4 regions of the Cellulosimicrobium sp. BMG9.22 genome follow, and region 4 is predicted to be linked to each of the others. Evidence: predicted binding sites of a transcription regulator. Region 4 holds the regulator's gene; each other region holds the start of a gene.

Region 1 (7,491 bases), on a different contig from region 4:
CGGCGACGGCCTTGAGGACGTCCCCCGGCAGGAACGCGAGCGAGAGCTGCGCCGTCGTCGCGAGCGGCACGCCCGTGACGACGGACTGCACCGGGACGCCGAACGCGTAGACGACCGCGACGCCGCCCACGAGGCACGCGACCAGCACGCCCAGGAACGTCACCCGCCGCAGCCGGTCGACGAGCCAACCGACGACCGCCGCGCCCGCGAGGAACCCGAACAGGTACCCGGCGGACGGGCCCACGAACGTCCCGAGGCCGCCGCGTCCGCCCGCGAGGACCGGGAGCCCGGCCGCCGCGAGCGCGAGGAAGGTCGCGACGGCGAGCGTGCCGCGCCACGCGCCGAGGATCGCCCCGGCGAGCATCACGCCGAGGGTCTGGAGCGTGATCGGAACCGCGTTGCCGAAGAGCGGGACCGACCCGGGCATCCCGAGAACGGCGAGGAGCGCGGCGAACGTCGCGATCCGTGCGGCGTCCGCGGCGTCGAGCACGAAGCGGGTCCGCGGGGGCACGGCGGGCGCGCCGTCGGTGGCGGTCGTCGCGGGGCTGGCGGTGGGCGCGGGGCGGGCGGGCGCTGAGTCGGTCATGGCGGCTCCTGTGCTCGGGACGTGCCTCCGGCGTGCGCGGTGGCACGTCCACTCTCCCGGGGCAGGGAGGCGGACGCCGACGGCGGCAGGGACCAGGGGAACGCCCGTCCGTGCACGGATCGCACAAGCCGTTGGAGGGTTCCTCCACACGGGTGCGTCCGGGACGGGACGTCGTCGGTGGATCCCCACAACGGGGTTGCCGCAGCCTCGTCCCACGTCCCCGCGGGGTCTTGGCACTCGACGGCGGAGAGTGCTAGAACAGGTGGTGTAGCCGCCCCGCGAGGCGCCTGCTTCGTGGGAGCACCGACCGGCCCCGGACGGTCCGGGGTCGACCGACGAGGAGGTGAGAGGTGTGGCTGCGATGATCGACCCGTTCACGAGCACCTTCGACGCGATGGACCGCCTGGTCGGGCAGCTCGCGTCCGGCGCGCGCGCGTCGGCGTCGTCGAGCTGGATGCCCATCGACCTGTTCCGCGCGGGGGACCACTACGTCCTGACGATGGACCTCCCCGGCGTGGACCCGGGCACCATCGACGTCTCCGTCGAGGACCGCACCCTGACGATCCGCGCCGAGCGCAGCGCGCGCACCGACCCGGACGTCCAGTGGCTGGCGCGCGAGCGTTCGTCCGGCACGTACGCGCGGCAGCTCACGGTCGGCCGGGGCCTGGCGCTCGACAGCATCTCGGCGTCCTACGAGGACGGGGTCCTGTCCCTGACGATCCCCGTGGCCGAGGAGGCCCGGCCCCGCCGGATCGAGGTCGCGCACCGCGCGGGCGGCGGCGCGACGCAGATCACGGCGGAGGCTGCGCACGGCCAGGAGCAGAGCGCGTCCGACGCCGAGCGCCGCACGGTCGAGGGCTGAGCCCGCTCAGACCTCGCCCGGGAGCGCCTTGCGCACGACGAGGCGCGTCCACGCCCCGAGGTAGATCCGGTCCCCGTCGGCCAGCTCACGCCGCTGGCCGGCGGGGATCGGGTCCGTCGGGACGGCCTCGCCGGCCGGGCTCACGTACGTCCCGTTCGACGACTGCAGGTCCTCGACCCACCAGCGCTGGCCGTCCGTGCTGAGCTGGCAGTGCCGTCGTGACACGCCGGTGTCGGCGCCGCAGTCGACCTGCGGGTGGATGCCGCGCGACACCGAGGGGCGCCCGACGAGCACGCTGCGCTCGCGCAGGACCACCAGGCCGGGCAGCCCCGCAGAGGGCATCGGGTCCTCGGGCTGCTGCGCTGTGTACCAGTCGGGGTCGATCCAGATCTCCACGACCCACTGGTCCGGCCCCGGGACGGGCGGTGTCGGCAGCCCGCTGCCCGACGGCGCGGCCACGGCCGGTTCGGTCGTCGCGCCCGGGTCCGTGCCCGCCGCGGGCAGGGGAGGCGGCGTGGCGGCGGAACCGGCCGACGCCCCGGGCTCGGACGGCGGGGTGGCCGTCGAGCCGGGTGCCGGGTCCGGGCCGGGACCACCCGCGGGTGCGGGGGCGGGGCGCGACGGCGGGTCGAGCGAGAGCGCGGACGGCGGCTCGACCGGGTCGGGCAGCGCCCCCGTCGTGAAGTCGTACCCGCAGTTCTCGCAGAACAGCGCGCCGTCCGGCGCCGGGAAGTCGCAGTTCGGGCAGGTCGTGGGGGCGGCTGCGGTCGCCGCCCCGGGGGACGGCGTCGAGCCGCTCGCCGGCGACGCGACCGCGGCGGCCGACGAAGCGGCCCCCATCGGCTCGCCGCACACGTCGCAGTAGTCGGTGGACTGCGAGGGGTGCCCGTTGGGGCAGACGACGGCGCTCACCGGCGGACCCGCGTGGTCTTCGTCGACGCGGTGTCGAGCGCCATCTCGTCGAGGGTCGACGCGTTGCGCTTGAGCCGCACGGTCCCGTGCTCCTCGTCGTCGATCTCGACGACCTTGCGCAGGCGGGACGTCGCCTCGTCGTTGCCCGTCTGCTGCGCGAGCTGGACCGCGCGGCCGAGCTTGACGGTGGCCGTCGCCTCGTCGCCCGACGCCTTGGCGGCGAGCCCTTCCTGGATCGCGGCAGCGAGCTCGGTCTGGCCCGTGTAGTGCGCGACCTCGGGGTTGATGCGCGTCGTGAGCGACTCGTCGTCGGACCACTTGGCCTTGACGAGGCCCGACGAGACGACCTCTCCGTTCACCGCGAGCTGGACGCGTGCCGCGAGCTGCTCCGAGCCGACCGGCTTCGACGCGACGCGCACGGACACGTGGTAGTCGCGCGACTCGTCGCCCCACGAACCGGTCGGGTAGGCGCCGGTCAGCGGGTTGACCTCGGCACGACGGTTCGTGAGGTCCTCGACGGTCGGCGCGACCTGCCGGACGAACAGCACCTGGGAGCCCTGCGGGGTCCACACCCGGAGGTCGGCCGACGCGACCCCGCGCGCCATCGATGCCTGCATGAGCTTCTCGAAGTCGGCGGCGATCTCGCCGGGGTCGGCGATGAGGTCGACGGTGCCGAGGAGCGCGGTCGAGATCTCGCGCAGCTCGTCGACCTGCCAGCGCGTCCCCACGCCGCGGGCGTCGCACTGGAAGTGGCCCGTCACGTCGCGCACCGCCGCGGAGAGGTTCCCGCGCGGCTCCGACTCGTTCTTGCCGTCCGTGAGGAGGATCGCGTGGCGCTGCGTCGCCTGCGGCACGGTCTCGAAGAGCTGGTCCGCGAGGCGCAGCCACGTGCTCATCGCCGTGCCGCCGCCCGGCGCCATCATCGAGATCGCGCGTTTCGCCTCGGCGCGCGCGCCCGGCTCCATCTGCACCATCGCCATGCGGGCGTTCGGGTACGGGAAGGCGCGGTTCGCGACGTGCGAGCCGCCGACGATCGCGAACCAGGTGCCGTCGTTGATCTGGTCGACCGCGACCTGCGCCGCGTGCTTCGCCGCCTCCATGTTGCGGCCCGACATCGAGCCGGACGTGTCGACCATGATGATCTCGGCGACCCCGCCCGCCGAACCGCCGCCGCCCGCGCTGCCCGCCCCGGTGCACGTCACCGTGACGATCGCGTGGACGTCCGTCGCGCCCTCGGACAGGAACTCGTTCTGGTAGACCTCGGCGGCGAACTCGGCCATGGGGGCTCCTTCGGTGATGCGGTGATCCGGAGAGGTTATCGGGTCTGCGAGGGTGGGGTCGGGTCAGGGGAGGAAGCGGGCGAGCGTCGCGGTGATGTTGTCCCGGCCGCCCTGGGCGTTCGCCCAGTCGACGAGCGCCCCGGAGATCTCCTGGGGGTCGTCCCCGACGTCGCCCTGCGTCGCGTGGAGCAGGGCGGCGAGGTCGGCCGCGGGCGAGCAGTAGTTCCAGAGCCCGTCCGAGCAGACGAGCACCCAGCCCGCGCGGTCAGGGAGCGTGGCGGCCGTCCGGGCGACGGGGTCCGGGGCGTCCGGGCCGAGCCAGCGCGTGATGGCGTGCGCCTGGGGCGAGGTCTCGGCCTGCGCGCGCGGGATGCCCTGCGCCATCATCTCCTGCGCCCACGAGTCGTCGACGCTGAGCTGGTGCGCCTCGCCGTCGTCGGGGATCCAGTACGCGCGCGAGTCGCCGACCCAGCCCACCACGACGAGCGGGCCGTCCACGACGGCCGCGACGAACGTGCACGACGGCGGGTTCTCGCGGTCGGCCATCGCCCCGACGGTCGCGAGGATCGCGTCCTGCGCCGCGCGCGACGCGTCGGCGATCCGCGCCGACCAGACGCCCATGCGGGCCGTCGGCTCGCCCTCGACGGGGGTCGTGCCGGCAGGGGCACCCGCGACGAGCACGTCGCGCGCCGCCTTGGCTGCCGCGAGGCTCGCGACGTCGGAGTCCGGGGCCGACGAGACGCCGTCGCACACGACGAGCGCCGCGAAGGCGCGCGCGTCGGACGCGGAGGGCCCGGCGGCGAGCGCCATCGCGTCCTCGTTGCGCACGTGGCGCACCCCGCGGTCGCACACGCCCCCGACCCAGGGCGCGGGCCGCTCGGCCCAGTGGTCACGCTCGGACGCCGCGGGCTCGCCGCACTCGGTGCAGTACCCGTCCTCGGCCACGCGCCCACCGCACCTGACGCACGGGCGGACCGCCGGGGCCGCGCCCTCCGCGTCCGACGGGTCCGACGCAGCCGGGACGCCCGCGGAGTCCTCGGGGAGCCCGGGTGCGAGGCCGGCCGCCGGAGGTTCCGGGTCGGGGTCGGTGAGCACCGCGAGCGGAGTGCCGCACGCCTCGCAGAAGCGCGCGCCGTCGGGCGACGGCTCGCCGCACGCCGGGCACGCGAGCACGCCGGGCGTGCCTGCCGTCGTCGGGGCGTCGCTCATCGGACCGTCCACCGTCGCACCTCGTTCGCTCGGTCGACGAGCGTGATCCGCTCGTCGCGTGACTCCGTGAGCGACGCGAGCTCGCGGTACGCGCCCTCGAGCGCGTCGCGCAGCGCGGGCTCGTCCGCGGGGACGTTCGCGATGCGGGTCGTCGGCTGGGGCCCCGAGGCCGACACGGTCTCGAGCGCCGAGCGCAGCACCCCGACGGCGAGCTCGGCGCGCTCGCGCGGGGCGATGGTCACCGTCTGGACGCTGGCCATCGCGTCCGCGAGGGCGGGCAGGCCGCGACCGGACTCGGCCAGCAGGTGGGCGCGCAGGATGCGCGACTCCACGTAGGACGAGCGCGTGGACGTCACGAGGTCGAGCGCGTGCAGCGCCCCGTCGAGGTCTCCGCGCCCCTCGCGCACGCGCATGAGGCCGAACGCCGACGGCGCGGTGTAGTTCGCGTCGGAGCGCGCGCAGATGACGTAGAGCGACTCGGCGATGTCCGGCTCGCCGCTCACCTCGCACGCCGTCGCGAGCGCGAGCTTGGGCGCGAGCTCGCCGGGGACCTGCCCGTAGACGGCGTTGAACGACGCGCGGGCCGAGACGGCGTCGCCGCGCGCGAGCTCGGCCAGGCCGCCGAGCCACGCCGCGCGCCACTCCCAGGGGTCGTCGGTGAGGATCTGCGCGATCGTGGCCTGCACGACGTCGGACCGCTCGGCCTCGATCGCGGCGCGCGCCCGGGCGAGGCGCACCTCGACCGTGTCCTCGGGCGCGTCGGCGAGCGCGGCGAGGAGCGCGTCGGGGTCCGCGACGTTCACGCCGGCGAGCCAGCTCGCCATCGGGTCGTGCTCGTCGATGCGCAGCGTCGGCAGCTCGTCCCACGCGAGCGGGCGCTCGGCGACGTCCGACACGGGTGCCTCGAACAGCACGGACGCTGCCGAGTGGAGCGCCGCGTTGCCCGGCCCGCGGTCGGTCGCGACGACCTCGCGCAGCACGCCCACGAGCTGGGCGCGCATCTCGTCGACGGTGCCGAACCGGTCCGACGGGTCGAGCGCGCACGCCTTGGCGAGCAGGCGGTAGAAGGAGTCGTACTGCTGGAAGACCGGCGTCTCGGCGACGGGCGGCAAGGACGCGACGTACGTCGTCGTGTTCCCGCGGAAGTCGAGGACGAGCGTGGCCAGCGTGCGCCCGATGGTGTAGATGTCGGAGGCGATCGAGGGGCCGACCTCCGCGACCTCGGGCGCCTGGTAGCCGACGGTGCCGAAGATGGCCGACTGCAGGTCGTCCGCGCGGCGCACGCCGCCGAGGTCGATGAGCTTGACCCCGTCGCCCTGCTGGATGACGTTCTCGGGCTTGAAGTCGCAGAACAGCAGGTCGTGGTCGTGCAGGTAGGCGAACGCCGGCAGGACCTCGAGCACGTAGGCGAGGGCCTGGTCGACGGGGAGCGGGTCGATCGCCCCGCCCTTCGCATCGCGCCGGTCCTGGAGGATCTCCTTGAGCGACTTGCCGCCGACGTACTCCATGACGGTGTAGCCCGCGCCCTCGTGCATCGCGAAGTTGTAGATCTCCACGATGAGCGGGTGCTCGACCTCGGCGAGGAACTGGCGCTCGGAGATGGCCGCGGCGTAGGCGTCGGGGTCGCCCGAGTTGAGCAGGCCCTTGAGCACCACCCACCGGCCGGACACGTTCTGGTCGCGCGCGAGGTAGATCCAGCCGAGACCGCCGTGCGCGAGGCAGCCGACGACCTCGTACTGCCCGCCGACGAGGTCGCCCGGGCGGAGCTGCGGCGTGAAGTCGAACCGGTTGCCGCAGTGCGGGCAGAACCCCGACGTCCGGCCGGGCTGGCCGTCGCGCCCGCGGCCGACCTTCTCCCCGCACGCGGGGCAGTACCGCTTGCGCTCCGCGACCTCGGGCACGGCCATGACGGCCTGCAGCGGGTCGGTGACCGGTGCCGAGGGCACCGTGGTCAGCCCGGCGCCGAGCCGGTGGCCGCGCAGACGCGTCGACGACGTCCCGACGCGCCGCGTCGCCTTCGTCCCCGTCGCCGCGGTGCGCGCGGAGCCGAGCGCCGCCGTGGCGAGGCGGCTCGAGCTCGTGCGGCCCGTACGGGTCGAGCGCTCGGCGTCGGGGTCGGCTCCGGCGCGCGAGGCGGTTCCCGGCCGGCCCTCGACGAAGCCCGTGCCGAGCATCGCCGACGGGGAGGCGGCCGCCGCGGAGCCGGGAGCCGGGGCCGCGGTGGACGCCGGGGCGGGCGAGGCGCCTGCAGAGCCGCCTGCGGGCGCGCCGCACACGTTGCAGTAGCCGTCCTCGATCGTGCCCGGGCAGCCGGGCTCCGAGCACGGGACGGTCGCGGTGGTCGTCACGACGACGCTCCTTCCGAGGTGGGCAGGTCGCGGGTGAGGAACTGGTACTGCTCGACGAGGAAGCGGGCGAGCGTCACGTCGCACGGCGCGGCCTCGACGGCGTCGCGGGCCTCGACGAGGCCGGAGCGCACGGTGGGGGAGGCCGAGCGGCCGTTCGCCCGGGCCTTCGCCGCGAGCTTCTCGAGGCTGTAGCGGAGCTCGGCCCGTTCGCGCAGCGGCTTGGTGTAGGCGTCCGCGACGGTCTCGACCGCGCGGGCCACCGTCGCGAGCCGCGCCGTGTAGGCGTCCAGCTCG
Region 2 (7,491 bases), on a different contig from region 4:
CGCGTCTCACCGCCGAGAACCCCGCGCCCGACACCCGGGTGCGGCTCACGCCCGAGGCGGTGCTCGCCGTCGGGCCGCAGCGGTCGCAGCTCGCCGAGGACCTGCGCGCCGCGGCCGAGCTCGGCGCGTTCACCGCGCGCGCGACGGCGACGCCCTGGTCCGGAGCCGGCTTGACCACCCCGCAGGAGGCGCACGACGCGCTCGTGCGCGTCGAGCGTCTGCGCACCCACACGCTCCCGCAGCTGCGCGCGCAGGTCGACCAGGTCGCGCAGAAGACCGGGCTCACGCCCGCGACGACGCTGCGCCAGTGGGGCGACCAGCTCACCATGCTCGGCGGCATGCGCGGCACGCTCGACGTCTTCCAGCCGATGATCTTCGAGCGCACCGCGCAGGACCTCGTCGAGGCGACGGCGACGCGCGCGTGGCGCGAGGAGCGCGGCATCGACATGGGCTGGTTCGTGCGCCGTCGCCTGCGCCGCCAGGCGCGCGACATGGTCCGCCCCGGCGTCCGCGTGCCCGACCTGCACACGGCCCTCATCGAGGTGCAGGCGCAGCGCGCCGTCTGGCAGGCGCAGTGCCCCCGCGGCGGCTGGCCGACCCTGCCCGAGGGACTGTCCGCCATCGAGGACACGCACGAGGCCGTGCGGATCGACGTCGAGGAGCTCGAGCCCGTGCTCGCCGGGACGCCCCAGGGCGCCGGACTCCTCGACGTGCCCCTCGACGCGCTCGCCGCACGCCTCGAGGCGCTCGCGGAGGACTCCGAGTCGCTCGACACCCTGCCAGCGCGGACGGCGATCCTGCGCCGGCTCACGGGCGCAGGCCTGGACGACCTGCTCACCGACCTCACGGACCGGCACGTCGAACCCGATCTCGTGGGGCCCGAGCTCGAGCTCACGTGGTGGAGCTCGGTGTTCGAGCAGGTCCTCGCGCAGGACCAGGCGCTCGCCGGCCAGGACGGCGCCGGGCTCGACGCGCTCGCACGCCGGTTCCGCGACCTCGACCGCGCCCACGTCGCCGCGCTCTGCGCGCCCGTCCGCTCCGCGGTGCGCGAGCACCTAGGCGTCGCCATGCGCGAGCACCGCGACGAGGCCGAGGACCTCTTCACCGAGCTGCTCGAGGGCCGCCTCGTCAGCCTGCGCGAGACCGCGGAGAAGCACCCCGACGTGCTGCGACGGCTGCGTCCCGTGCTCGTCGCGACGCCCACGCTCGTCCCGCACCTCGTGCCCGCCACGCGCACCGTCGACCTCGTCGTGCTCGACGCGATCGAGCACGCCCCCGTCGAGCTCGTGCTGTCCGCGCTCGCACGCGGGCGCCAGGTCGTCGCCGTCGGCGACCCGCGTGCCGCGTCGACGTCGACCGTGCGCGACCTCGCCGACCTGCTGCCCACCGTGACGCTCCTCGCCGACGGGTCGCGCCGCGACCCCTACGTCACGACCTTCCTCGCCGAGCACGGGTACGCGGGCGTCCTGCGCCCCTCCCCGCTGCCGCGGGCCGAGACGCTCGTCCAGCTCGACGTCGTCGACGGCGCGGGCATGCCCGACCCCGTCTCGGGCGCCGTCGAGAGCACGCAGGCCGAGGTGGACCGCGTCGTCGAGGTCGCGATCGAGCACGCCCTGACCCGCCCCGACGAGTCGCTCGCCGTCGTCACCGTCACGCCCCTGCACGCCGACCGCATCCGCGAGGCGCTGCTCGTCGAGGTGCGGCAGAACCCCGCGCTCGCCGGCTTCTTCGCCGCGTCCCGTCCCGAGCCCGTGGTCGTCGCCGACGTGTCCGGCGTCGCCGGCCTCGTGCGCGACACCATCGTCCTGTCCGTCGGGTTCGGGCGCACGCCCCACGGACGCGTGCTGCACCGGTTCGGCATCCTCAACACGCCCGGCGCCGACGCGATGCTCCTCGACAGCGTCGGCGCGACCCGGCGCCGCCTCCACGTCGTCTCGTGCTTCACCGCCGGCGACCTCGACCCCGAGCGCCTGCGCGGCGCCGGGGCGAAGCTCCTCGCCGAGGTGCTCGACCTCGCCGAGCAGCGCAGCGGGATCGCCGACCAGGTCACGCTCGGCAACGGCGTCGACGTCGGCGGCACCCCCGACCGCCTCGTCCTCGACCTCGCCGAACGCCTCTGGCGCGCCGGCCTCGTCGTCGAGACCGACTACGGCATCGGCGACGGCGACCGGATCCCCCTCGTCGTCGGCCACCCCGACCTCCCCGGCGAGCTCCTCGTCGCCGTCCTCACCGACGACGCCGCGTACGTCGCCGAGCGCAGCGTCCGCGTCCGGGACCGCCAGGTCGCCGAACGGCTCGAACGCATCGGGTGGACCGTCGCGCAGGTGTGGTCCGCCGCCGCGTTCCTCGACCCCGCGAAGGAGGCCGAGCGCATCCGGCGGGTCGTGCAAGCCGTGCGCGACGCGCGGCTCCCCGAGTCCGGGGGTGTCGCGCAGACCGGTGGTGGGGACCGGATCGTCGTCGTGCCGGTGATCGACGACGACGAGCAGCACGGGGACGACGAGCTCTGATCCCTCGCCTCGGGCGCTTGGTGTGGTCGCCTTGGGTGCTTCGTGTGGTCGCCTTGGGTGCGGGGTCGGGGGCGTGCGCGCCGTCTACCATCCGCGCCGCTCGTTCCTCGCGGCGCTCCCGCCAGACCCGACCACGACGGCGCGCACGCCCCCGACCCCGCCATGTCAGGTCACCTTCTCCGGACCGTCGGCCGGGAACGGCGCGCGCGTCCGACCCGCCATGTCGGGTCACCTTCTCCGCCCCCGTCAGGCCCAGCACGGCGGTGTCGGGGTTCCTCGTCCGACGGGACTCTTTCCTGTCGGTGGGACCATGGAGGCGTGAGCAGCGCGTCCGAGACTTCGTCCGACCGTTCGTCCGTGCCCGACGGCGGGGGGCGGCGTCGGGGGGCGCGTCGTGCCGTGCGGCGGGGGACCGAGACGACGTCCGTGCCAGGGGCGAGCGCCGACGAGCGTGCGGACGGGTGGGGCGACGACGCGCGGCCGGGCGGTGCCGGGACCGGCGCGAACGACGCTCGGTTGCTGGGTGACGTCCCGCCGCACTACGGGCGCGACTGACGGGCCGAGCCCTCTCGACACGCGAGAGGCGGTCGTGGCCGCCTGTCTACGGGACCGGTCACGACCGCCTGCTCGTCGGGTGGGTGGTGCTCAGAGGTTGCGCGGCGGGGTCGGGCCGCCGGGCGTCGGCCCTCCCGCAGCCGACCCGCCCGGGCCGGAGGACTGCGCCACGAGGATGTCGCGGATCTCCTGCAGGACGCGGACGTCCTCGGCCGGCGCCGCCGGCTCCGGCTCGACGTCGCGCTTGCGGCGCGCGGCGAGGTGGTTCATCGGGAGGACGATGAAGAAGTAGAGCGCGATCGCGACGCACAGGAACTTGAAGAGCGCGTCGAGGATGAGACCGAGGCTGAAGTTCGCCTCGTTGATGGTGAAGTTGCCGACGCCGGTGAGGTCGGGCTGGCCGAAGATCGCCGCGACGAGCGGATTGATCAGGCCGTTGACGACGGAGGTGATGATGGCGGAGAAGGCCGTGCCGATGACGACGCCGACCGCCAGGTCGATCGCGTTGCCTCGGAGGACGAACTCCTTGAACCCGTTGAGCACGTTCTGCATGGATGGATCCCTTCACGTCGGTGGTCCCGCGTGGCTGCGGTGCCATGACTGTGCCGGGTGATCCTTTCAACGGACGTCCGCCGGGGCAAAACGGGCGCCCTGGTCCGTCGATGCCGACCACGGGACAGGAGGTCGCACCCGCGGACCGGTTGACTGGCGCCGGTCATGGGGCGACGACCACCGCGGTCAGGGGACGAGGACGGCCGTGATCGTCGCCCACCCCGTGACCGAGGCGAGCCGGACGGCCTCCTCGGGACGGACGGCGACCAGCGTGACGGTGTCGGTCCCCGACGCGCCGGTCCCGAGCAGCCCGCCGCTGTCCGCGGGCTCCGGGCTCGGCACGACGACGGCGCCCCGCGCCAGAAAGGGGTCGTGGACCGGGCTCGTCCCCGGGTCCTGTGACGTGCTCCCCGTCGGGTCGAGCGGGTCGGTCGCGCCGACCGCGCCGACGTCGCTCGCGACGCCGTCCGAGGCGACGAGCAGGTCCACGCGGTCCCCGGCGCCGAGGAGAGCGGCGACGCCCGGGTCGAGGCGCACCGGCGCGACGACGGTCCCGTCGGGCGCGGCGGCCGCGAGCTCGCCCGCGGCGACGAGCGAGCCCTGGACGAGGGTGCCCGGCGTGAGGGCCACCGACGCGCGACGCCCGGCGACGTCGTCGGCCCGCGAGGAGGCACCCTCCGGGACGAGCCGCGCCGGAACCTGGTCCACCCGGAGGTCCTGGGCCGTGAGCGTCGCACCGGCGGGCACGGCGCGCGCCACGACGACGACCGGCGTCGTCGGGGGTGGAGCGGGCCGCGCGGCCGACACGATCAGCGACGCGGCGACACCGCAGCACAGCGCAGCCAGGACGAGACGAGCACGCCACCACAGCGCGCGCGCACGGCGGGGCAGCGCGGACCTCGTCGGGTGCGGGCCGGCGTCGGACGACGCACGAGGACGAGACGACCAGGGAGCCATGGTCGCCGACCGTAGCGCCGAGCCGGTACGTCGCGCCCGGTCGGGACCGCCGCCTGTGGACGGCGCGCGGAGCAGGCGGCGGGAGCAGTCACGGCCGGAGGTCTGTGGTCCGCCCTGGGCGGCGGCGTCGCGCCGAAGGCGGACCGCCGGTCAGGAGGACGCGGCGGAGGTGCTCGCCGAGGAGCCGGAGGAGCTCGAACCGCTCGAGCTGCCGGACGATCCGGTCGAGGAGGACGTGGACGCGGCAGCGGGCTTCGCGGCGGGCGCGCTCGACGACGCGCCGCCCGAGCGGGAGTCGGTGCGGTAGAACCCGGAACCCTTGAACGTCACACCGACGGACGAGAACACCTTGCGCAGACGCCCGGAGCACTCGGGGCACACGGTCAGGGCGTCGTCGCTGAACGACTGGTGGATGTCGAAGGCGTGACCGCAGGCGGTGCACGTGTACGCGTAGGTGGGCACGGGTTCTCCTCGTTCACGAGACGGCCGCTGGGCGGCGTGCGGCGGGTCGGGCTCGGCGGTCCGACCGACTCAACACCGCCTGGCACTCGAAACTTCCGAGTGCCAATCATACGCGGGCCGGTGCGCGACACGGGCCGAGGTAGTCTCGCATCCGTGTCTGTGCACGAACCCGCCGAGGCCCCTGCTGGTGATGCTCCTCCCGGCGCTGCTCCCGCGAGCCCGGCCGACGCCGGTGCTCCGCCGCCACGGCGTCGCCGGTCGACGCGCCGCCGGGTCCTGATCGGGGTCGCCGTGCTCCTCGTGCTGGCCCTCGTGGCCGGAGCGGTGTTCGTCGTCGCCACGGTCCGCCGGCCGCTGCCGCAGGCCTCGGGGGAGATCGAGCTCACGGGCCTGCAGAGCGAGGTCACGGTGCTCCGGGACGCCCAGGGCGTCCCGCAGATCTACGCGGACACGCCCGAGGACCTCTTCCGGGCCCAGGGCTACGTCCAGGCGCAGGACCGCTTCTTCGAGATGGACTACCGTCGGCACGTGACGTCCGGCAGGATGGCCGAGCTCGTGGGCGACAACCCCGACGCGATCGCGGCCGACACGGTCACGCGCACCTTCGGCTGGCGCGAGGTCGCCGAGCAGGAGTGGGAGATCGTCTCGCCGGAGACGAAGGCGTACCTCCAGGCGTACGCCGAGGGCGTCAACGCCTACCTCGAGAACCGGAGCCCGAGCGAGATCGCGCTCGAGTACACGGTGCTCGGCCTGCAGGTCGACGTCGCGGACCCCGAGCCGTGGGACCCGATCGACTCGCTCGCCTGGCTCAAGGCGATGGCGTGGGACCTGCGCGGCAACTACGACGACGAGCTCGAGCGGGCGCTCGCCTACGGCACGATCCAGGACACGGCCCGGGTCGCGGAGCTCTTCCCGGCCTATCCGAGCGACGTCAACGCGCCGATCCTCCAGCCCGGCGAGCTCGAGAACCCGCAGCAGGTCGCGCTCGAGCTCGGCCCCCGGGCCCGCGAGGAGTACGGGTCTGACCACCTGCAGGCGGCCCTCGAGTCAGCCGACCGCGCGCTCGACGCCGTGCCCGTGCTGATCGGTCGCGGCGAGGGCACGGGGTCCAACTCCTGGGTCGTCTCGGGTGAGCACACCGCGAGCGGCAAGCCCATCCTCGCGAACGACCCGCACCTCGCCCTCGGCGCACCCGGCATCTGGGCACAGGTCGGTCTGCACTGCAACGACGTCGGTCCGCAGTGCGCGTTCGACGTCGCCGGGTTCTCCTTCGCCGGGTTCCCGGGCGTCGTCATCGGGCACAACGCCGACCTCGCCTGGGGCCTGACGAACATGGGCGCGGACGTCACCGACTTCTTCGTCGAGCGCGTGCGCGACGACACCTACCTGCGCGGCGACGAGTGGGTGCCGCTCGAGACCCGCACGGAGACGCTGCGCGTCGCGGGCGGCGACGACGTCGACCTCGAGATCCGCTCGACCGTGCACGGCCCGATCGTCTCGGCCGCGATCCCGCAGCTCGAGGCGTCCGTCGGCACGCCCGCCCTCGACACGCGCCTGGGGGAGTACGCCGTCGCGCTCCAGTGGACCGCGCTCGAGCCGGGCCGGACGGCGGACGCCGTCTTCGCGTTCAACCTCGCCGCGGACGCCGAGGACATGCAGGCCGCCGCCGCGCTCTTCGAGGTCCCCGCGCAGAACATCGTGTTCGCGACGACGGACGGCCACATCGGCTATCAGGCGCCCGGAAAGATCCCGGTCCGCCAGGCCGTGCCCGACGCCGAGGTGCCGTCCGACGGCACGTGGCCGCGCGACGGCTCCGACGAGCGGTACGACTGGCAGGGCTACGTCCCGAGCGAGCAGATGCCGCGCGTCGTCGACCCCGCCGAGGGCTTCGTCGTCGCCGCGAACCAGGCGGTGCTCCCGACCGGCGTCGAGCCGTTCCTCACGACGGACTGGGACCACGGCTACCGTTCGCAGCGCATCCGCGAGCTGCTCGAGGCCGAGATCTCCGCGGGCCGCACCATCGACGTCGACACCATGAACGAGATCCAGATCGACGACCGCAGCCCGTACGCCGAGGTGCTCGTCCCGCGCCTGCTCGACCAGGAGATCGACGACGACTTCGCCGCCCAGGGCCAGGAGCTCCTCGCCGACTGGGACTACCGCACCGACACCGACTCGGCCGCGGCCGCCTACTTCGCGGCCGTCTGGCGCAACCTGCTCCAGCTCACCTTCTGGGACGACCTGCCCGAGTCGGCGCGGCCGAACGGCGGGAGCCGCTGGCTCGCCGTCGTCCAGGGGCTCCTGGAGAACCCGACCGACCCGTTCTGGGACGACCGGCAGACCGTGAACCTCGTCGAGACGCGTGACGAGGTGCTCACGCAGGCGCTGGTCTCCGCGCGACTCGACCTGACGGTCGAGCAGAGCAAGCTGCCGACGGACTGGGCGTGGGGCGACC
Region 3 (7,491 bases), on a different contig from region 4:
CGCCCGGACCGCTCGTGCTGATGCCTGCCATGTGCGTCCCGTCCTGGGTTCGTGCTGCCGGCGGGGCCGGTCAGGCGATCGGCTGGTGGATGGTGACGAGCTTGCGCCCGTCGGGGAACGTCGCCTCGACCTGGACGTCGGGCAGCATCTCCGCGACCCCGTCCATGACGTCGTCGCGGCCCAGGACCTCGCGACCGGAGACCATGAGCTCCTCGACGCTCGCGCCCTCGCGAGCGCGCTCGATCACCCACGTGGTGAGCAGCGCGACGGTCTCGGGGTAGTTGAGCAGGACGCCGCGGCCGCGCCGGTCGCGAGCGACCATGCCCGCGACGGCGAGCAGCAGCTTCTCGGTGTCCGCCGGAGTCAGGTGCATGGCGCAGATCCTGCCCCGTGTTCGTTTCCGGCGTGTATACACGGCGTTATACGCACGTGTACAGCGCCTCGCCCGAGACGCCGAACCTGGGTTTGTCCACGGATTCGGCGCCGGACGGGCCGAGAACGCCGGGTTCGACGATCGACGCGGTGGCACGACGAAGGCCGCCGACCGGGCGAACCCGGCCGACGGCCCTCGATGTCCTGCAGCACCCCGGCGCGAACCGGGAGCAGGGTCAGGCGTGGATCAGAAGTCCATGCCGCCCATGCCGCCGTCGCCACCCGGCATCGGCTGGTTCTTCTCCGGCTTGTCGGCCACGACGGCCTCGGTCGTGAGGAAGAGCGCCGCGATCGAGGCGGCGTTCTGCAGCGCGGAGCGCGTGACCTTGACCGGGTCGTTCACGCCGGCGGCGAGGAGGTCCTCGTAGACACCGGTCGCGGCGTTGAGGCCGTGGCCCGACGGGAGGTTGCGCACCTTCTCCGCCACGACGCCGCCCTCGAGGCCGGCGTTGATGGCGATCTGCTTGAGCGGGGCGTCGATCGCAGCCTTCACGATCGCCGCACCGGTCGCCTCGTCGCCCTCGAGCTCGAGCTTCGCGAACGCCACGGCACCGGCCTGGATGAGCGCGACGCCACCACCGGCGACGATGCCCTCCTCGACGGCCGCCTTCGCGTTGCGCACGGCGTCCTCGATGCGGTGCTTGCGCTCCTTGAGCTCGACCTCGGTCGCGGCACCCGCCTTGATGACGGCCACGCCGCCGGCGAGCTTCGCGAGGCGCTCCTGGAGCTTCTCGCGGTCGTAGTCCGAGTCGGACTTCTCGATCTCGCTGCGGATCTGGTTCACGCGACCCGCGATGAGGTCGGCGTCGCCGGCACCCTCGACGATCGTGGTCTCGTCCTTGGTGACGACGACCTTGCGCGCCTGGCCGAGCAGGTCGAGCGTCGCGCTCTCGAGCTTGAGGCCCACCGTCTCGGTGATGACCTGGCCGCCGGTGAGGATCGCGATGTCCTGGAGCATGGCCTTGCGGCGGTCGCCGAAGCCCGGGGCCTTGACGGCGACGGACTTGAACGTGCCACGGATCTTGTTGAGCACCAGGGTCGCGAGCGCCTCGCCCTCGACGTCCTCGGCGATGATGAGGAGCGAGCGGCCGGCCTTCATGACCTGGTCGAGGACCGGGAGCAGGTCCTTCACGTTCGAGATCTTGGACTCGACGATGAGGACGTACGGGTCCTCGAGCACGGCCTCCTGGCGCTCGGGGTCCGTCTCGAAGTAGCGCGCGAGGAAGCCCTTGTCGAAGCGCATGCCCTCGGTGAGCTCGAGCTCGAGGCCGAACGTGTTCGACTCCTCGACCGTGATGACGCCCTCCTTGCCCACCTTGTCGAGGGCCTCGGCGATGAGCTCGCCGATCGCGGGGTCGCCGGCGGAGATGGCGGCCGTGGCGGCGATCTCCTCCTTGGTCTCGATCTCCTTGGCGGCGATGAGCAGCTGCTCGGTCACCGCGTCGACGGCCTTCTCGATGCCGCGCTTGAGGGCGATCGGGTTCGAGCCGGCGGCGACGTTGCGCAGGCCCTCGCGCACGAGCGCCTGGGCGAGCACGGTCGCGGTGGTGGTGCCGTCACCCGCGACGTCGTCGGTCTTCTTGGCGACCTCCTTGACGAGCTCCGCACCGATCTTCTCGTACGGGTCCTCGAGCTCGATCTCCTTGGCGATGGAGACGCCGTCGTTCGTGATCGTGGGCGCGCCCCACTTCTTGTCGAGCACGACGTTGCGGCCCTTGGGGCCGAGGGTGACCTTCACGGTGTCGGCGAGGACATTGAGCCCGCGCTCCATCCCGCGACGGGCCTCCTCGTTGAAGGCGATGATCTTTGCCATGGGGAATGATCCTCCGCTGGTGGCGTGTGTCGGTCGGCCGGCGCCCGCGACGGACGGCCCGCGACGGGCGGCGTTCATGTCACGCCGCCGGGGCGGGCCTCACCTGTCGACCTGGTGTGGTGCTCCGCAGCCGCGATGAGCGGCTGCTGATGCTGGTCACTGCTGTCACTCTCATGACGAGAGTGCTAACGCCATTATTGGCACTCGCACCCGGCGAGTGCAAGACAGCACCTCCGCCCTCCGGCGCGTATCGCGACGAGCGGAACCCGCGCCGTCCTCGCGCCGTGGTCGCGCTCCCCTAGGATGCGCGGTGTGATCCGCGCAACACCGTCGTGGCGCCTCGCAGCAGCCCTGGCCGGCTTCGTGCTTGTCCCCGCACTCGGCCTCACCGCCGCGACCGCCGTCGCCGCGCCCACGGGCGAGCACATCGATCTCTACCAGGACGGGGTCGCCGTCGCGTCCGGCCCGGCCGGCCCCGCCCTCCTGCGGCTCGCCCCGGGCACCGCCGCCGTCTTCCTCGACGGCAGCCGGGTGCTCGACCCCGCGTCGCTCGACCCGGCCGGCCTCGCCGCCGGGGTCGACCCCGCCGACGGCGAGGCGAACCGCCTCGCACAGGTCGCCGGCCCGCGGCTCGACGCGGCCACGCTCCTCGACCCGAGCAGTGCGCACGACGCCGCCGCCGCCTCGCGCGCGTGGCTCGCGGCCGGCGTCGTCCCCGGCGCCGACGGGCCGTTCGCCGAGCTCGGCCAGGCCGCTCTGCTCGACCTGCGCGCCCTGACGCTCCGCAACGGCGCGTCGCTCGCGGCCGCGTCGCCCAAGTGGCGATACGTCTGGCCGCGCGACGCCTCGTTCGCCGCCGTCGCGTTCGCCCGCACCGGCCACGTCGACGACGCGCGCGCCGTCCTGCGCTTCCTCGCCGACGTGCAGGAGGACGACGGGTCGTTCCACGCGCGCTACCTGCCCGACGGCTCGGGCGTGCCCGACGACCGCGGGCTCCAGTCCGACGGCGTCGGGTGGGTCCTGTGGGCGGCCGACGTGGTGCTGTCCGAGACGCCAGCGGCCGAGCGTCGCGAGGTGGCCGAGGAGCTGCGCCCCCTCGTCGACGCCGCGACCGACCACGCGCTGACGCTCGTCGACGGAGAGGACCCGCTGCCGCCCGCGTCGAGCGACTACTGGGAGGTCGAGCCCACGTCGCTCACGCTCGGCACCGCCGGGCCGCTGCTCGCCGGGCTCGAGGGCGCGGCCGACGTCTACGGCGCGACCGACCGCTGGTCGCGCTCTGCCGCGGCGACGCGCGGCGCGGACCGTCTGCGCGCGGCGGTCGAGGACGCCTTCGGGAGCCAGGGCTACCCCCGGCACGTGACGGGCGGCGCGCGCGACGCGTCGACGGCGTTCGTCCTGCCCCCGTTCCAGCCCGAGCCGCTGGCAGGGGCGACCGAGGCGTGGCGCGCGTCCGTCACCGAGATGCTGCGACCCGCGGGCGGGCTCGCGCCCGGCGCGGGGTGGCGCGAGGACGGCATCTCGTGGACGCCGCAGACGACGCTCTACGCGCTCACGGCCGCGACGTCGTCGGACCCGGAGGACCGCGCGGACGCCCAGGAGTGGCTGCGCTGGGTCGACGACCACCGCACCGCCTCCGGGGCGATCCCCGAGAAGGTCCTCGCCGACGGCTCCCCCGCGGCCGTCGCACCGCTCTCGTGGAGCTCTGCGCTCGTCGTCCTGGCGCTCGTCGAGCTCGACGCCGGCACGTCGAGGTAGAACGCCGGTCGGCCGAGGTAGAACGCCGGTCGGCCGAGGTAGAACCGTGGTCGCGCCGGGTAGAGCCCTGGTCCCCGAGGGAGGACCGTGGCCCTACCGGGGAGCTCGCTCCGACGACGACGGTGCGAGGCTCGGCGCGTCGCGCACGTCGAACTCGCGCCGCAGCACGCGGCGCGCGGCGTACCAGCCGCCGAGCCCGTGCACGCCGGGCCCGGGAGGCGTCGACGCCGAGCACAGGTAGACGCCCTCGAGGCCCACCGCGTACGGGTCGAGACGCGGCGTCGGCCGCGCGACCATCTGCCACATGCTCACGGCCCCGCCGGCGATGTCGCCGCCGACGTAGCTCTCGTCGTGCGTGGCCATCTCCGCGGCGGGGACGCACCGCGACGCGACGACGACGTCCCGGAACCCCGGCGCGAACCGCTCGATCTGTGCGACGACGTCCTCGGTGACGTCGCGCGTCGAGCCCGCGGGCACGTGCGCGTACGTCCACAGCGGACGCAGCCCGCCGGCCTCGCGCGCCGGGTCGACGACGGTCGGGTCGCTCACGAGGACTACGGCGCGTTCGGCGTGACGCCCGGCCGCGACCTCCGCCTCGGCGTGCGCCATGTCGGACCGCGTGCCGCCGACGTGCACCGTCCCGGCACGGCCGACCTCGGGCTCGGCCCAGGGCACGGGCCCCGAGAGGACGAGGTCGACCTTGGCCGCCGCGTCGCCGTGGCGGAAGCGGCGCAGGGCGGCGTCGACCCGCGGCGCGAGCCGGTCGGCGAAGACGTCGGCGACGACGCGCGGTGCCGTGTCGAAGACGTAGGCCCGTGCGCGCGGGAGATCGGCCAGCGCACCGACACGGTGCCCCGTGACGACGTCGCCGCCGTGCGCGCGCAGGTCGTCGACGAGCGCGCCGACGATCGCGCCGGACCCACCGCGTGGCAGCGGCCAGCCGCCGGGCGCGTGCCCGAGCGAGGCGAGCAGGATCGCGGTCCCCGCCGCAGCGAGCGACGGCAGCCGCGAGATCGCGTGGGCCGCGACACCCGTGAGGAGCGCCCCGGCCTCCTCGGTCTCGAACCGTCGGCGCCATGCCGCGGTCCCCTGCTCGAGGACCGCCGCGCCGAACCGGGCCGCGACCGCGGCCCCGTCCGGACGCAGCACCCGCCCGGGCACGCTCCGCTTGTCGCCGAGCGCGACCGCGGCGACGTCCCGCCATCCGTCCGCGAGCGGACCGAGCAGCGCACGCCACGCCGCGCCGTCGCGCCCGCCGAGCCGCTCGACCGTGCGGTCGAGGTCGTGGTACGCGATGCCGGCCCGGCCGCCGTCGAGCGGCTGGGCGTACGACACCTCGGGCACGAGCAGCTCGACGCCCCGCGCACCCAGGTCGAACGCCTCGAAGAACGGCGACGCCCACGCCATCGGGTGTACCGCGGAGCAGACGTCGTGCACGACGCCCTCGGCGAGACCGAGGTCGAGCGTGCGCGCGCCGCCGCCGATCGTGGGCTGCGCCTCGAGGACTCGCACGGCGAGCCCCGCACGGGCGAGGGTCACGGCCGCGGCGAGCCCGTTCGGGCCCGAACCGACGACGACGGCGTCGAGGCTCTCCGTCACGCGACCCTCAGGGCCGCATCAGAGCGGCCGCACCTGCTCGGCCTGCGGGCCCTTGGTGCCCTGGCCGAGCTCGAACTCGACCTGCTGGCCCTCGTCGAGCGTGCGGTAGCCGTCGGTCTGGATCGCGCTGAAGTGCACGAAGAGGTCCTGTCCGCCGGACACGGGCGTGATGAACCCGTAGCCCTTCTCGGAGTTGAACCACTTCACGGTGCCCTGAGCCATCTACGTCTCCTCGTGCATCGTCGCCCGCGAGACGACCTCCGCCCCGCGGTACGCCGAGCCTAGCCCGCACGGCGGACTCGCGGAAGGTCGAATGACACTCGGTTCGCACCCAGACTCTCGACGAAGGACCAGGTCAGAGCCCTCGGATGCGCGCGTCATCGCGCATCTGGGCGCGACTCGCGGCTCAGCCGGCGGGGGAAATCTCGGACGTGATGACGACCATGACGTCGCCCGACCGCAACGGCTGCTCGATCACCTGCTCGGCCGGGATACCGAGGATCGCCGCCACGGCGAGCGCCGACTCGCGGCGGTCCGGGACGTACCAGACGACGTTACCGGGCGCACTGGAGTCACCCGGGTAGTTGTCGGACTCGACGTTCGTGAACCCCTGGCCTTCGAGCGCGCCCTTGCCCGTGTCAGCGGAGCCGCTAGGGCCACCGTCGTTGAGCACGCGGACGAACGCGCTGGGGTCCGCAGCCGCCACGAGCGCCGGGATGTCGGGAGTGGCAGGCGTCTCGACCGGGGGTTCCTCGACGGGGGGCTCCTCCGCCGGGTTCTCCTCGACAGGAGTCTCCTCGGTGGGGGTCTCCTCCGTCTCACCCGCTGCAGGGTCCGTGGACTCGGCCTGCGGCGGCGCCTCGGTCGAGCCGTTGTCCGACAGCAGCGCGACGCCCCCGTACGCGAGGCCGGCGAAGACGACGGCGACGAGCAGGAACGGCCACGTCTTGCTCCACCCGCTGCGCTGCGTGCGGTGGACCCCCACGGGCGCGCCCTGCTGCGCGGGCGCGTCGAACTCGTCGGGCGCGTAGGGGTAGCGGCTCTTCGTCACGGCGACAGGGTAGCCCGGTCGGGGCCGTTGGATAAATGCCCTGTTCGCCCGGCCTCCACGGACGAGGGCCGGGACACGTCAGAGTCCTTCGAGCCGACGGGCGGTGCGCGCCCGCTGCCTGGTGGAACGCATCCGACGCAGCCGCTTGACCAGCATCGGGTCCTGCGCGAGCGCTGCCGGGGAGTCGATGAGCGCGTTGAGCACCTGGTAGTAGCGCGTCGCGGACATGTCGAACAGCTCGCGCACCGCTTGCTCCTTGGCGCCCGAGTACTTCCACCACTGCCGCTCGAACGCGAGGATCTCCCGGTCCCGCTCGCTCAGGCCCGACGCCGCAGCCTCCTGCGCGTCCACCTCACCGGCCGCGTCGGGGCCGTCGAGCACGTATGCCGCCTCGCTCATCGGTTCCCTCCTTGCACTCACTCGTCACGGGACCCCCGCACGCCCGGCCGCGAGCCCGCCGTCGCGGCGGTCAGGTGCGGGCGCCTCGGTCCGCCCACCAGCGTACGCACGAACCACACCGGTGTCATTCGTCCTCGCCGGTGCCTGCCGCAGCGCCCGGAACGGCGGATAGGCTCGGGTCGTGGAGAGCGCACCCGCCCAGCCCATCGACGTCGACCCGGTCACGACTCCCTCGACCGACCCCCGTCCGCCGCTCGCGAGCGTCATGGCGGCCGGCTGGGCCGAGGCGCTCGCCCCCGTCGAACCGCAGCTCCACGCGATGGGGGACTTCCTGCGCGCGGAGGTTGCCGCGGGTCGTGAGTACCTCCCCGCGCCGTCGGCCATCCTCAACGCGTTCTCCCGGCCGCTCGCCGACGTGCGCGTGCTCGTCGTCGGGCAG
Region 4 (7,491 bases):
GTGCACCGGGGCCTGCGGGTCGATGTCGCGGAACGCTATCGCCCGCTCGTTCGTCGCCACGACGTCCGCAGGCAGCTCGCCCGCGACGATGCGGCAGAAGAGGCAGTCCGTGTCCGTCCGCGGGGACGTGTCCGAGCTCGTCATGGCCCCGAGGGTAGTCCAGTCCTCGATCACCCGCCCACGGCCGAGGGCGGGCGCGCGGCTCAGGCCTCGACGCCCCAGCGCCCGAGCCGTTGCGCGAGCAGGGCGATCGCGACGGGGCCCGCCGTCGACGTGCGCAGCACGTGCGGCCCGAGGCGTGCCGCGACGGCGCCCGCGGCGGCGAGGGCCTCGAGCTCGCCGTCGGAGATCCCGCCCTCGGGCCCGACGACGACCAGCACCTCGGGCGCGGGCGCGTCCGCCGGCGCCGCGACCTGGGAAGGGGCGGGCAGGTCGACGTCGGCCAGCGCCGTCGTCGCCTCCTCGTGGAGGACGATCGCGCGGCCACCCGCCGCGACGACGTCCACGACGCGCGCGGCGAGCCCGCGCGAGTCCAGGGCGACCTCGACCTGCGGGAGCCGGGCCCGGCGCGCCTGCTTCGTCGCGGTGCGCACCGTGGCGAGCCAGCGCGCGCGGGACTTCGCGGCCCGCTCGCCCCGCCACACCACGACCGACCGCTCGGCCTGCCACGGGACGACGACGTCGACCCCGATCTCCGTCGCCGCCTCGATCGCCAGCTCGTCGCGGTCGCCCTTCGCGAGCGCCTGGACCAGCGTGACGACGACGTCGGGCGCCGGCTCCTGGGCGACCTCCTGCACGAGGAGCGTGACGCGACCCGCCTCGGTGTCCTCGACCACGCAGCGCAGGCGCAGGCCGTCGCCGTCGGCCACGTCGACGCGCTCGCCGCGTGCCTTGCGCTGCACGACCCCCGCATGGCGGCCTTCGGCGCCGTCGAGGACGTAGCGGTCGCCGGGAGCGACGGAGCCCAGGCCGTTCTCGGCGAGGAAGACGGGTGCACTCACGCGCGCGCCCCGCTCAGCGCCCGGAGAGCTTGTCGCGCAGGCGGGAGAACACTCCCGGGTGCGCGGCCGACAGGCGCGACTCCGGCCGCTCCTCGCCCCGCAGCGCCGCGAGCGAGCGCAGGAGCTGCTCCTGCTCCTCGTCCAGCTCCCTCGGCACCAGGACCTCGATGTGCACGTTGAGGTCGCCGCGGCCGCTGCCGTGCAGGTGCCCGACCCCGAGGCTCTTCAGCGTGACGATCTGGCCCGGCTGCGTCCCCGGGCGCAGGTCGATCTCCTGGGCGCCGTCGAGCGTCTCGAGCTCGAGCACGGTACCGAGCGCGGCTGCGGTCATGGGCACCTGGAGCGTGCAGTGCAGGTCGTCGCCGCGGCGGACGAACGTGTCGTGGTTGCGCTCGCGGATCTCGACGTACAGGTCGCCCGCGGGCCCGCCCGCGGGGCCCACCTCACCCTGCGAGGTGAGCTTGATGCGCGTGCCCGTGTCGACGCCGGCCGGGACGTTGACGGTGATCGAGCGACGGCTGCGCACGCGGCCCTCGCCCGAGCACTCCGCGCACGGCTCGGGGATGACGGTGCCGAAGCCCTGGCACGCGGCGCACGGTGCGCTCGTCATGACCTGACCGAGGAACGAGCGCGCGACCCGCTGGACCGTCCCGCGGCCGTGGCAGACCTCGCACGTCCGCGGGGACGTGCCAGGCCGACAGCACGTGCCGCCGCACGTCCCGCACACGACGGCCGTGTCGACCTGGAGCTCGCGCTGGGCGCCGAACGTCGCCTCTGCGAGGTCGATGTCGAGACGCACGAGCGCGTCCTGGCCACGGCGGGCGCGCGGGATCGGGCCCTGCTGCGCCTGGCCGCCGCCGAAGAACGTCTCGAAGATGTCCTGGAAGCCGAACCCGCCGCCCATCGGGCCGCCCGCGCCGCCGCCGGGCGCGCTCGGGTCGAAGCCGAGGTCGTACTGCTGGCGCTTCTCGGGGTTCGACAGCACCTCGTAGGCGCGCGCGACGTCCTTGAAGCGGTCGCCCGCCTCCTCGCCCGCGACGTCCGGGTGCAGCTCGCGCGCCAGCTTGCGGTACGCCTTCTTGATCTGGTCCTGGCTGGCGTCACGCGTCAGGCCGAGGATCTCGTAGTAGTCGCTCACACGTCACTCTCTGCTGGTGCCGGTCGTGGGCCGACGGGCCGGCCGGGGTCGGGTTTGCTCAGGGGATGCTCGGGGAGGATGTCGCGGACGGTGGGCCGCACCGGGCCGTACCTGGGGCGGGTCACGTGCCGAGCACCCGCGACATGTAGCGCGCGACCGCCCGCACGGCCGCGATCGTGCCCGGATAGTCCATGCGCGTCGGGCCGATCGAGCCGACCAGCGCGACCGTGTCCCCGTCGCTACCGTAACCGGTCGTCACGACGGACGTCTCCGACAGCCCCTCGAGCTGGGTCTCGTGGCCGATGCGCACGCTGACGCCGGACTCCGCCGCCATCTCCGTGAGGAGCCCCAGGAGGACGACCTGCTCCTCGAGCGCCTCGAGGACCGGGCGCAGCGCGTGCTCGAACCTCATGCCCGCACGGGCGAGGTTGGCCGTCCCGGCAAGGACGATCCGCTCCTCGCTCTCCTCGGCGAGCGTCTGGGCCACGAGCTCGCCGACCGCCTCGACGAGCGGGGCGTCGTCGGGGTGGAAGCCCTCGCGGACCGCCGCGAACCCGGACGACAGGTCGGCGAGGCGCTTGCCCGCCGCGGCCGCGTTGAGGCGCGCGCGCACCTCGGCGAGCGTCCCCTCGTCGGGCACCGCGGCGACCTCCAGGGTGCGCTGCTCGACCCGCCCGGTGTCCGTGATGATGACGACGAGCAGCCGCGTGTCGCCGACGGGCACGAGCTCGAGGTGACGCAGCCCGGATCGCCGCAGCGAGGGGTACTGCACGACCGCGACCTGGCCGGTGATCTGCGCGAGGAGGCGACCGGCGCGCGCGATGACGTCGTCGAGGTCCACGCCCTCGGACAGGAACGTCTCGATCGCGCGCTTCTCGGGAGAGGACAGCGGCTTGACGCCCGACAGGCGGTCCACGAACAGCCGGTAACCCTTGTCCGTCGGGACGCGGCCTGCGGACGTGTGCGGCTGGGCGATGTACCCGGCGTCCTCGAGCGCCGCCATGTCGTTGCGGATGGTCGCGGGCGACACCCCGAGCTCGTGGCGCTCGGTGAGGATGCGCGAACCCACGGGCTCGCGCGTGAGGACGTAGTCCTCGACGATCGCCCGCAGCACCTCCAGACGGCGCTCCTCGCTCACGTCCACCTCCCGTGCACCGCTACGCACCGCCGGGCAGGCGTGCGGGTCTCGGCACTCTCGACCTTCGAGTGCCAATCCTACGCGTCCGCCGGACCCCTTCCCCGGTCCTCCGCTCGTCGCGAACGCCGCGGTCGGGAGCGCACACCGCGACATCGACCCGAGCGTTGCCAGATCGACCTCCCGAAGGTCGATCTCGGACGCACGGGTCGATCTCGGCCCGGGTTCCGCAGCGTGCGTGTGGTCCTGTCCTAGGGTGACGGCGTGTCCTTCGACCGTTACGGCTCCGACGTCCTCGGCGGCACACCCGCCCCCGCCCACCACCGGCAGCGACCGGTCTCCCGCCCGCACCCGGCCGAGCGCGGGCTCGTCGTCGAGGAGGTGCAGACCGGCTGGGTCGGCGCCGTCGTGCGGGTCGAGAAGTCGGGCGGCATGCACGTCGTCGTGCTCGAGGACCGTGCGGGGCGCACGCGCACCTTCCCCCTCGGTCCCGGCTTCTGGGTCGACGGCGCACCGGTCGAGCTCACCGCACCCGTCACCTCGCGCGCCCCCGTCCCGCCGTCGCGCACCGCGTCCGGCTCGCGCGCCGTCGTCGGGCAGCGGGCACGCGTCGCGCGCGGCAGCCGCATCTGGGTCGAGGGCAAGCACGACGCCGAGCTCGTCGAGAAGGTCTGGGGCGACGACCTGCGCGTCGAGGGTGTCGTCGTCGAGCCGCTGCACGGCGTGGACGACCTCGCCGCGGCGCTCGCGGACTTCGGCCCGACGGCGGAGCGCCGCGTGGGCGTGCTCGTGGACCACCTCGTGCCGGGCAGCAAGGAGCAGCGGATCGCCGACGAGGCGCTGCGGCGCGTGCCCGCGGGCACGGTCATGGTCCTCGGACACCCCTACGTCGACGTGTGGCAGGCGGTGAAGCCCGCGCGCGTCGGCCTGGAGCGCTGGCCCGTGATCGAGCGCGGCACCGAGTGGAAGCGCGGCATCCTGCGCGAGCTCGGCTGGCCCGCCGCGTCGGCGGAAGACGTCGGTCGAGCATGGCAGCGCATCCTCGGCACCGTCCGGAGCTACGCCGACCTGGAGCCGTCCCTGCTCGGACGCGTCGAGGAGCTCATCGACTTCGTGACCGCGCCCTGACCCCCGACCCTGCGGCACGCCCGGGGCCGCCGGGCCTCAGGGGAGGACCGCGACCGCCTCGACCTCCACGAGGAGGTCGGGCTCGCCGAGGGCGGCGACGCCCAGCAGCGTGATCGGGCGGACGAGGTCGAAGCCCAGGCGCTGCGCCGCCCGCACCGCACCCTCGCCGAGCTGCGCCATCTTGGACGGTTCCCAGTCCACGACGTACACCGTCAGCTTGGCGATGTCGGCGAACGACCCGCCGGCGGCCGTGACCGCCGCGTGCACGTTGGCGTAGGCCTGCTCCGTCTGCGCGGCCAGGTCGCCCGGGCCGACGGGGTTGCCGTCGGCGTCGCGCGCCACCTGACCCGAGACGAACACCAGCCTCGACCCCTCGGAGACCGACACCTGGGCGTAGACCTCGGGCTGCGGCAGTGCGGGCGGGTTGAGCAGCTGAACTGACATGGGTACCTCCATGCTCGAATGGGTTCGCCATTCTATAACGCCGCTATAGAATGATCCAGTGGTCCGCCCCCCTCGTCCCCAGGTCCGCGATCTCCTCGTCGAGCGCGCGGCCGGGATGCTCGCTCGCCGCGAGACGGTCAGCCTGCGCGGGGTGGTCGAGGGGACCGGCGTGTCGACCATGGCCGTCTACACCCACTTCGACGGGATGTCCGGGCTGCTCGGGGCGGTGCGCCAGGAGGGCTTCGTCCGCCTGGCCGCCCGGCTGGCAGCCCTCACGGCGACCGACGACCCGGTCGGCGACACCGCCGCCGCCGGGGCGGCATACCTGGCGTCGGCCCGGCAGAGCCCCGAGCTCTACGCGCTGATGTTCGACGGGTCGCTCCCGCTCCCCGACGCCCAGGCGGCGGACGCGACCCTGGGGCACCTCGTCGACGTCGTGCAGCGGGCGGTGGACGCGGGACGCTTCCGCGCGACCCTCGATCCCGTGGCCTTCGCCCAAGAGCTGTGGATGCTGGGCCACGGGGCCTGCATGCTCCTCGTGAACGGCGTGCTCCCGTACACCCACGTGGAGCCTGTCGTGACCACCGGGCTGGCTCACCTCTACGAGGCTGCGGGCGACGAGGCGCCCCGCGCCGTCCGCTCCGTGGCGCACGGCTGGGCTCGGGGCCTCGGCGCTGACCGCTGAGACGGCGGTCCGCGCCGAGGTCCCGCTCCCCGCGTCGGTCGGGGGTCAGGCCGGGACGCCCCCGGTGAGCCGGCGGTAGGCGTAGCCGACCGCGACGTAGCTCAGCGGGATCGTGACGAACAGACCGAGCCCGCACGGGATCGCACCGAGGATGTTGATCCCGAAGAGCGCGAGCAGGAGCAGGAACACCTGGCCGAAGTTCTTCGCGACGAGCGAGAAGCTCGTCCGGATCGCGGAGATCGCGTCCTGGCCCTGGTCGAGGGCGACGTAGTAGACGAACGCGGAGAAGAGCAGGACCGCGAACCCCGGCAGGATGCACAGGACGAGCCCGATGAACGTGAGGACGCCCACGATCAACGCCGCGAGGATCACGTTGACGACGTTGCCGATGCGGAAGAACGCGGCGACGTCGGGACGGCGGCCGTCGACCTCGTCGAGCGCACCCCGGGTGAAGAAGGCCGTGATGAGGTAGCCGATCACCGTGCCCACGATCCCGAGCACGATGCTCGTGAACGTGATACCGGTGACCGCGAAGACGTTGGTGTCCGTGAAGTCGTACTGGTCCTGGAACTGGTCGAACCCGCCCGTGATCCAGCTCCACGCGACGTTCACCGCGATGAAGATCAGCGCGACGAGGATCCACGGCCCGAGGTTCGACGTGACCTTGCGCCACCCGTAGGAGATCGCCTCGCCGACGGCGAAGCCCGGCCCGGTCGGCGCGGGCCCCGCCGGAGAAGCTGAGGGCGGGTACGCCCCACCGGGCGGCGGGTAGCCCGATCCGGCGGGCGGAAAGCCGCCCCCGGGCGGCGGGTACCCGGGTGCACCCGAGGCAGACCCGTACGCACCCGGGTCGCCGTACGCCGGCGGTCCCGACGGCGTGGCACCGGGGGTGGCGGGCGGCTCACCGGCCGACGGCGCCGTGGGAGGCGTCGGGTCGGACGGCGTCGGGTCGGGAGGTGTGGGGCCGTACGGGGACGGCTCCGGCGGTGTGGCGCCGGCGGCGCCGTGCTCGTCGTCGCGCGGGGGCTCGCCGGTCGGGTTCGCGGGGTCGTGCGTCATGGTCCACCTCGGTTCTCGTCGGCGCCGCCGGTGCTCGGTCCTACGATGACGGCTCGCGGCGCCCGGCGCGCGGCGAGACGACGCGCGGGAGGCACCGGTCCGTGCCTCCCGCTGGGACGGGTCAGTTACACCGGCTGCTCGTCGTCGAGCCGGCGGTAGACGTAGGCGGTCGCGATCTGCGCCACGGGCAGCGCCACGAGCAGGCCGACGTAGCACAGCAGCGATCCGACGAGCTGCGCGACGTAGACCCCGAGGAACAGCAGCACGACCGTGCCGAGGTTCTTGCTCACGACCGTGAAGCTCGCCTTGATCGCGTCGAAGACGCCCTGGTTCTTGTCGATGACGTAGAACAGCGCGAACTGCGCGAAGAACGCGAACACGATGCCCAGGACGAACGTCACGCTGAGGATCCCGACGGCCAGGCCGACGACGAGCGCGGTGAGGATGACGTTGCCGACGTTCGGGATCCGGAAGAAGTCTGCGTACTCAATCTTCTTGCCGCGGGTGACGAGCAGCGAGACGTGGACCACGACGCCCTGCACGATGAATCCCAGCACCGCGACGACGGCGACGAACAGGAAGGTGCTGAACCCGAACGCGATGCCGCCGGTGGTCGAGAGCTCGTTCGTCACCGGGTCGATCGACGTCGACGCGGTGCCGACGATGACGAAGAAGAAGACCAGGCTGAGCGCGAGCAGCACCGCGGCCCACGTGAGGACGCCGCCGATGATCGCACCGGCGTTCTGGGTGAACCTGTTCCAGCCATAGCTGAACGCCTCGCCGACCTCGACGGGCCGGCCCGGGTATCCCGGCTCACCGTACGGCGCACCCGGAGGCGGGTAGCCGGGCTGTCCCGCCGGGGGCTGCTGTCCGTACGGTGGCTGCCCGGGTGGCGGGTACC

Evidence for each region. Region 4 encodes HrcA, which represses chaperone genes, less so after heat shock. Its sites were predicted from a motif close to TTNGCACTCGNNNNNNNCGAGTGCNAA; they were not measured.
Region 1: a site for HrcA is predicted at 817-843, ahead of AC4H2H_RS14210 (Hsp20/alpha crystallin family protein). Genes of this name have one in related genera too.
Region 2: a site for HrcA is predicted at 5,116-5,142, ahead of AC4H2H_RS09790 (FmdB family zinc ribbon protein). Genes of this name have one in related genera too.
Region 3: a site for HrcA is predicted at 2,408-2,434, ahead of groL (chaperonin GroEL). Genes of this name have one in related genera too.

What each region holds. Positions count from the first base shown of each region.
Region 1 is NZ_JBZGBY010000021.1:47,259-54,749, forward strand. Features, by position in the region: gene AC4H2H_RS14205 (biotin transporter BioY) at 1-586, opposite strand, end outside; gene AC4H2H_RS14210 (Hsp20/alpha crystallin family protein) at 939-1,448, shown strand; gene AC4H2H_RS14215 (FHA domain-containing protein) at 1,455-2,360, opposite strand; gene AC4H2H_RS14220 (VWA domain-containing protein) at 2,357-3,640, opposite strand; gene AC4H2H_RS14225 (PP2C family protein-serine/threonine phosphatase) at 3,704-4,849, opposite strand; gene AC4H2H_RS14230 (serine/threonine-protein kinase) at 4,846-7,197, opposite strand; gene AC4H2H_RS14235 (hypothetical protein) at 7,194-7,491, opposite strand, start outside.
Region 2 is NZ_JBZGBY010000011.1:76,093-83,583, reverse strand. Features, by position in the region: gene AC4H2H_RS09810 (PDDEXK-like endonuclease domain-containing protein) at 1-2,510, shown strand, start outside; gene AC4H2H_RS09805 (hypothetical protein) at 2,829-3,065, shown strand; gene mscL (large conductance mechanosensitive channel protein MscL) at 3,156-3,617, opposite strand; gene AC4H2H_RS09795 (SAF domain-containing protein) at 3,804-4,574, opposite strand; gene AC4H2H_RS09790 (FmdB family zinc ribbon protein) at 4,725-5,036, opposite strand; gene AC4H2H_RS09785 (penicillin acylase family protein) at 5,337-7,491, shown strand, end outside.
Region 3 is NZ_JBZGBY010000030.1:13,510-21,000, forward strand. Features, by position in the region: gene ureB (urease subunit beta) at 1-31, opposite strand, end outside; gene AC4H2H_RS16670 (urease subunit gamma) at 71-373, opposite strand; gene groL (chaperonin GroEL) at 620-2,245, opposite strand; gene AC4H2H_RS16680 (glycoside hydrolase family 15 protein) at 2,549-4,003, shown strand; gene AC4H2H_RS16685 (phytoene desaturase family protein) at 4,097-5,602, opposite strand; gene AC4H2H_RS16690 (cold-shock protein) at 5,621-5,824, opposite strand; gene AC4H2H_RS16695 (LytR C-terminal domain-containing protein) at 6,009-6,653, opposite strand; gene AC4H2H_RS16700 (DUF3263 domain-containing protein) at 6,732-7,052, opposite strand; gene AC4H2H_RS16705 (uracil-DNA glycosylase) at 7,318-7,491, shown strand, end outside.
Region 4 is NZ_JBZGBY010000003.1:209,706-217,196, forward strand. Features, by position in the region: gene AC4H2H_RS04070 (histidine triad nucleotide-binding protein) at 1-144, opposite strand, end outside; gene AC4H2H_RS04075 (16S rRNA (uracil(1498)-N(3))-methyltransferase) at 204-1,001, opposite strand; gene dnaJ (molecular chaperone DnaJ) at 1,015-2,139, opposite strand; gene hrcA (heat-inducible transcriptional repressor HrcA) at 2,261-3,277, opposite strand; gene AC4H2H_RS04090 (DUF3097 domain-containing protein) at 3,539-4,402, shown strand; gene AC4H2H_RS04095 (RidA family protein) at 4,439-4,846, opposite strand; gene AC4H2H_RS04100 (TetR/AcrR family transcriptional regulator) at 4,905-5,531, shown strand; gene AC4H2H_RS04105 (hypothetical protein) at 5,577-6,590, opposite strand; gene AC4H2H_RS04110 (DUF7544 domain-containing protein) at 6,716-7,491, opposite strand, start outside.